Linked DNA regions of Hymenobacter swuensis DY53. The protein of the gene in region 2 interacts with the protein of the main gene of each other region in a pairwise test. Links are inferred from orthologs where the notes say so. Each region holds a gene or a part of one and is shown on either strand. Other genes may lie near its edges.

Region 1 (3,144 bases), 1.3 Mb from region 2 along the record:
TGAACAGGTATGGAAAAAAAGAAAAGCGGCCCCCAACGGAAGCCGCTTCACACAGAATCATTTTTGCGCCACCAGATTTAGCCGGTTTCGGAGGCCTTTGTATTTGTAGAGGTCGACCTTCACGGCCCCTACAAACATTTCGGCCTGAATCAGGACCGGAACCTTATTCCGGTCGTCGGAGAGATACACCGAAACGGCATTTTCTCCCTTAAAGATCTTGTTGCTGGGCATTTTAGGCACCAGCCGGATGGTGCGAATGGTGCCGGCCTTAGTTTCCACCACTTCGCGGCCCTTATACACCACATCCATGTTAAACACGTCTTCGTCGAAGAAACCCTGCACCTTGATTACTTCCCCCACCTTGCGCTGGTCATAATTCAGGGTGCGCAGGAAATAAAAGCCGCTGACAATGTCCTGCACGTTATTCGGGATTTTGAACGTGCCCTTCTTGACGTTGTTTTTATCGCGCTTGTGGCTTTCCACATCGGCTACGTCGCGAGCATGATCAAAGTCCACAGTTTCGCGCTTGCGGTAGTTGTTCTCCTCAATGTTGCGGAAGAACCGTTGCGGTAGAATGCTGGTGGTATCGATGTAAGAGCGCCAGGTGTCGCGGATGCGCAGGAAGAAGTCGAAGGAGCCCGTGGTACGGCCCGTAACGGTGGCCTTGTAGCAGGGCCGCTCATTCACTCGATGCACGGCATCGTCGACCTCAATAGTGGCCTCTGCCGCGTTGATGAGGCCATAATGCACCTTATATTGCAAGGTTTCGCCTCGGTCAAAACTTTGATTGGAGACGGTGCGGGTGGCCTCGGAGGCCGGGCCAAACGCTGTGAGTGCCGCAGCCAGCGGCAGGGTCAGCACAGAAAACAGAAGCCAGCGGCGGTTCATGGACAAGCGGCAAAGTAGAGTGTAGCCGGGACCTTCTCAAATGCGGTGCCAGCAAAGATACTCGGATTCTGACAGAGCCAAAAAGCAGCTGTCAAACGCGGTAGAATCCGATACTAAAACCGGTATCGACCAGTTACGCATCGTGTGAAAAACCGGAAGGCATCGAGCGTGAGCCATACGCAAAAGAAAACCCTGCCGGTTGTCCGGCAGGGCTTTTTTCACTCCAAGAGCTTGTGCAAAGCTTACAGGTCGTCGTCCTCGTCTTCGTCGGTGGTGTGGTCCTCGGGAATAGCAGCCAAGGCTTCCTCGGGGGCACCTTTCACCTTAGCCCGAATCTGGGCTTCGATTTTATCAGCCAGCTCCGGGTTGTCGAGCAGGACGGTTTTCACGCCTTCGCGGCCCTGACCCAGGCGGTTGCCTTCGTAAGAGAACCAGGAGCCCGATTTGGCAATGATGCCCATGTCCACGCCCAAGTCCAGAATTTCACCCACTTTGGAAATGCCTTCGCCATACAGGATGTCGAATTCAATGACTTTGAAAGGCGGTGCTACCTTGTTCTTCACCACCTTCACCTTAGTGCGGTTACCGGTGATATTGTCTTTGTCCTCCTTGATCTGGCCAATGCGGCGGATATCCAGGCGAACCGAAGCGTAGAATTTCAGGGCGTTACCACCGGTAGTGGTTTCGGGTGAACCGAACATCACCCCGATTTTCTCGCGCAGCTGGTTGATAAAGATGCAGCAGCAGCCGGTTTTATTGATGGTGCCGGTGAGCTTCCGCAGGGCCTGGCTCATGAGGCGGGCATGCAGACCCACTTTCGAGTCGCCCATGTCGCCTTCCAACTCGCCTTTCGGTACCAGAGCGGCTACGGAGTCAATCACAATGATGTCGATGGCGCCGGAGGAAATCAGCTGGTCGGCAATTTCCAGCGCCTGCTCGCCATTGTCGGGCTGGGCGATGAGCAGGTTGGCTGTGTCGATACCGAGTTTCTTGGCGTACAGCGGATCGAAGGCGTGCTCGGCATCAATGAAGGCGGCAATACCCCCCTTTTTCTGCGCCTCAGCAATGCAGTGCATCGTGAGGGTCGTTTTACCCGACGATTCCGGGCCGTAGATTTCCACTACGCGGCCCTTAGGCAGACCACCCACACCCAGCGCAATATCCAGCCCTAACGAGCCGGTGCTGATGACTTCAATGTCCATCACCTTGTTGTCGCTGAGCTTCATCACGGTACCTTTGCCGTAGCTCTTATCTAGCTTATCGAGGGTAAGCTGAAGGGCTTTGAGTTTCTCGGCCTGGGGGTTAGAGGCGGTTTTTTCCGCTTTCTCAGCCTTTTCAGTGGTTGCTGCCATTAGTATAAAGGGGTTGTTTGGAAATGCTTAGGTTTGGTGAATGTAGGCCTTTTAGCCGGCCGGAACAACCACTTGCCCGAGCGCAGGAAGCAGTAGAAACGGGGCCGGTCAGGGGCGGCTCATGGTAACGCCGCCGGACTATATTTTGTGCCCGCAATGCTAAAAAAATTCGTTGAATTCAGGATGTTTTTTCTGTGCTAAATTTTTTGGAATCAAACCGGGCTTCTAGGGTTCTGATACTGACGCTGGTAGCGTGGCTGGCCCTGACGGGAGCCGCGCAGGCGCAACTGGATAACCGGGCTTTCTTTAACCGCCTGCCGCTGGGCCCGAGCTATGAGCGGCAGGTGCGGCTGGAAGTGCAGGGGCTGCTCTACAATAAAGACAACGAGTATTTCAACAAAATTGACCCCGGCCTGACCTACTTTGGGGCGCAGCTGGCCCCGCGGCTGGTGTATTTCCCGGCAGCTAACCTGCGGCTGGAGGCCGGCATTTTTCTGCAGAAGGACTACGGCACGCAGCGGCTGCGGCAGGTGCGGCCCTTGTTCACACTCAAGTACGCGCAGGGGCCACACCGGCTGCTGTTCGGCAACATTGAAGGTAACCTGCAGCACGGCTACATCGAGCCGATGTATGACTTTGAGCGGGTACTATACGACCGACTGGAAGAAGGCGTGCAGTATCAATACCTGACAGATAATACGTTTCTGGATGCCTGGGTGAACTGGCGGCGGCAGCAGTACCGCTTCAGCAACTACCAGGAGGAAGTGGCCGGCGGCCTGAGCGTGGAGCGCCGCCTTTTGGGCGACTCCACGGGCTGGCTACTGAAGCTGCCGTTTCAGTTCACGGCTACCCACGTTGGTGGGCAGCTGGATACTATTGATAAACCGCTGCAGACGTTGTTCAA
Region 2 (3,128 bases):
TGAAACTCCACGGTGCCTATTTGCTGAACCGCCCGAACTCCGGCCACGTTGGCGGTGAATACGGCTTCTGCCCGCAGAAGCTCGTCCGGCTCATATAGGCCTTCGCGCCAGAGCAGCCCCAACGCAGCGGCCGTAGTTCGCAGATGCGCCAGGCGCGTCCCGGCCACGCCACCCGCGGCCTCAGTCGGCGCGTAGATGGTCTTTTGCCGAATCCAACCCAGAGCGGCGGCTACCGTTTCGGCCACGTAGCCCTCATGCGAGAGCAGTATCACCTCGTCCAGCCTGCGCCGCTGCCGCTCCTGCGCCGCCAGTACGTAGAGGAGGGCATTGGGCCCTTTGCAGAACGACACCGATGAGGAGTGCGTGCGTACCGTCGTTGCGAAGTCGCACTGCAGAACGGGCGTTTCCACCGCGGCGAAAGGCTGCGTGGTCAACAGCCAGTCGGGTTGCGTGGTGGCAGGAGCGTAAAGGCCGCCGCCGCTACGCCACAGCTGCAGCCGGAGCCGCTGTACCGGCTCCGGGGCAGTGCCGATTAACTGCTGCACGGTGGCCGTAAGGGCCGCGGCTGAAGCCAGGGTGGCCGGTAATTCCAGGCTCAGGGCGGTGGCGGCCCGCTGCATGCGCGCTACGTGATAGGGGAGGTAGCGCAGGCCGGCCGGCTCCCACACAAGCGTCTCGAAAAAGCCGTCGTTGAAGTACAGGCCCCGGTTGGGCAGCGGCAGGCGCACCGTATCGGCCGGCAGCAATTCGCCATTGTAGAGCACTAGCATAGCTGCAAAGAAAGCAGAGGTATCCGTAACCAAGGACCGAAACGATTGAGTGCTGGGCTGTCGGAATAGCTGACCAGCCAGAAAAGAGCAGATTTTTTCTGCACCGATAAGACGCTGATACCTTGCGTTTCTGGCCTGAAAGGTAAGGATGAAGACACAAGGTTCCCCGTGGAACATTTTTGCGTTCCACGATTTTACGCTACTATTTTATACCCTACAACAGCCCAAACCGTTTGCCCGGCAGGGCCTTCAGGATGCTGCGGAACTCCAGCCCCAGCAGGAGAGAAGCCACCTGATGCACTGGCTGCTGCGCTTTCCAGGCCAGCGTATCGAGGTGTTCCTCGCGGTTGGGGGCAGCCTGTAGCACCAGTAGCAGTTGCAACTCTTCTGGCGTAAAGTCCAGCGGGTCGTAGATAGTAGGGCTTTTGGGCTTGCCGGTTAGGTGCAGGACCAAGTCCCAGTTGAGAAGCTGCTCGATGTCGGCAGGCTCGGAGTACAGGGCGGCGCGGTTGGCCTTGATGAGGTCGTGGCAGCCTTCGGAAGCCGCCGAACCCAGTGGGCCGGGCACAGCCAGCACGTCCCGGTCGTAGTCCAGGGCCAGGTCGGCAGTGATAAGCGCGCCGCCTTTTTTAGCGGCTTCCACCACCACGGTGCCGTCTGAGAGGCCCGCAATAATTCTATTCCTCGACGGGAAGTTGTACTTGTCGGGCTGGGTGCCGAAGGAAAATTCGGTGAGCAGGCCGCCCTGGGCGAGCATCTTTTCGGCGGTTTTACGGTGCACGGCCGGGTAGAGCACATCCAAGCCGGTAGCCATGATGCCCACGGTTTCCAGTCCTTCCTGCAACGCGGCACGGTGAGCGGCAATATCGATGCCGTAGGCCAGTCCGCTGACGATGAGTGGCTTGTGTGGTATGATGCCCTTGATGATCCGCTCGGTTTGCTCGCGGCCGTAGTCGGTGGCCTGGCGGGTGCCTACGATGGCCAGGGTTTTAGGTTGGTTGAGGTCGGCGGTACCTTGGTAGTAGAGCAGGGCAGGAGCGTCGGGAATCTGTCTGAGGCGGGCCGGAAACTGCTTGCTGGTGTAAAACAGCAGTTGCACGCCGTCCTTCTCCGCCCGGCGCAGACTGGCCTCGGCCTGCCGCAACGCGTTGCCGCGTCCTGCACCGGTGAGAATGGCCGCTGTAGCCGGCCCCACGCCCGGAATCTTGAGCAGCTTACCCGGCGGCAGGTGCAGCACGTTCCTCGCCGAGCCCCCGTAGCTCATCAGCTGCCGCGTCAGCTGCGGCCCGATGTTGGGGAACAGCGTCAGGGCGACTTCGTGGAGCAGAGTATCGTTGGCACTGTTAATCTGAGGCATAAGTCTGATGTAGCAGTCAATTAAGTTTCTATGCTATTTCACAGAAGCAGTATCTACAGGCTGCCATGGAGCATGCAACAGCAGATCATCAGCTATAGGTTGACTCCACTGAAGGCCTGGCAAAAGCGGGGTGATAATAACCCGTCGTGGCTCGCCGCCCCATGGGGTATCAAGTAGCTGCTGAGCTACAATCCGACTCCCCCAACGGTAATGGATAGTATTTGTATGCCAAGTGTAGAAGTAATACGGAGTGCGTAACTGGGCGGCAAACACATCCTCGAAGATGAGAAGCATATAGCGAATATTCCTGAAGACATTATAGGTAGGATAACGAATGTATGACTTGATAGAATATGCCAATTGGAGGGCTAAAAGCGGCACCCAAAGCAGCCAGGGTATAGATTTCCAGAGCCACGGCAAAATCCTGGTAGATGTCCTGAGCCACTGTGTAGCTGGGATGACCAAGAACCAAAGGCCCCATCTGGGTAGATAGGTTAGCTGAATCGGGTTAAATTCTAGCGGAGTGAATGTGGTTAGCAGTACAAGTACTAAGCTGACTAACCAAATTGTTGTAATGAATTGATTGACGTGTTTTTCGCTGTAAATCAATTTATTAAGTAGCATAAATAATTGACATTCATTATGTTAATTGATCCTACTGCTGCGCCTTCCCAATAGCATCCAGCTCCTTCTTCATCGTCACCATGAACTTGCGGATTTTCTCCAGGCTCTGGATGACGTCGATTTTTTCCTTGAGCTGGGGGCCTTTCTGCTTGAGCATATCGCGGGCGCCGGGGATGGTATAGCCGCGCTCCTTCACCAGGTGGTAAATTGTGCGGAAAATATCCACGTCCTGGGGCGTGTAGAGGCGGTTGCCCTTCTTGCTTTTGCGCGGCCGCAACTCCTCAAACTCCGTCTCCCAGAACCGGATCAGCGACGGGGCCACGTTGAACTGGGCCGCCACCTCGCCGATGGTGAAGTACTGCTTCTCGATTTCGCGG

Evidence for each region.
Region 1: the proteins of dprA (region 2) and recA interact in binary tests that used the Bacillus subtilis proteins (3 or more experiments, as listed by UniProt). The link is inferred for Hymenobacter swuensis DY53 from one-to-one orthologs.

The regions. Positions count from the first base shown.
Region 1 is NZ_CP007145.1:3,942,225-3,945,368, reverse strand. Bases 186-3,006 are described here. They hold recA (recombinase RecA), read right to left. Parts: upstream 2,241-3,006; coding sequence 1,131-2,240; downstream 186-1,130. Other genes in these bases: HSW_RS18280 (hypothetical protein), read left to right, coding at 2,435-3,006; HSW_RS18290 (DUF3108 domain-containing protein), read right to left, coding at 186-888. Outside these bases: more of HSW_RS18290, read right to left, coding at 58-185; more of HSW_RS18280, read left to right, coding at 3,007-3,144. UniProt on the Bacillus subtilis protein: Multifunctional protein involved in homologous recombination, DNA repair and competence.
Region 2 is NZ_CP007145.1:2,610,684-2,613,811, reverse strand. The notes cover bases 57-2,861. They hold dprA (DNA-processing protein DprA), read right to left. Parts: upstream 2,128-2,861; coding sequence 985-2,127; downstream 57-984. Other genes in these bases: HSW_RS12555 (MerR family transcriptional regulator), read right to left, coding at 2,783-2,861; HSW_RS22850 (aminotransferase class IV), read right to left, coding at 57-770. Outside these bases: more of HSW_RS22850, read right to left, coding at 1-56; more of HSW_RS12555, read right to left, coding at 2,862-3,128. UniProt on the Bacillus subtilis protein: Protein that helps load RecA onto ssDNA during transformation. Binds cooperatively to circular ssDNA, is able to bridge different segments of DNA. Favors the loading of RecA onto SsbA- or SsbB-coated ssDNA and formation of RecA-DNA filaments.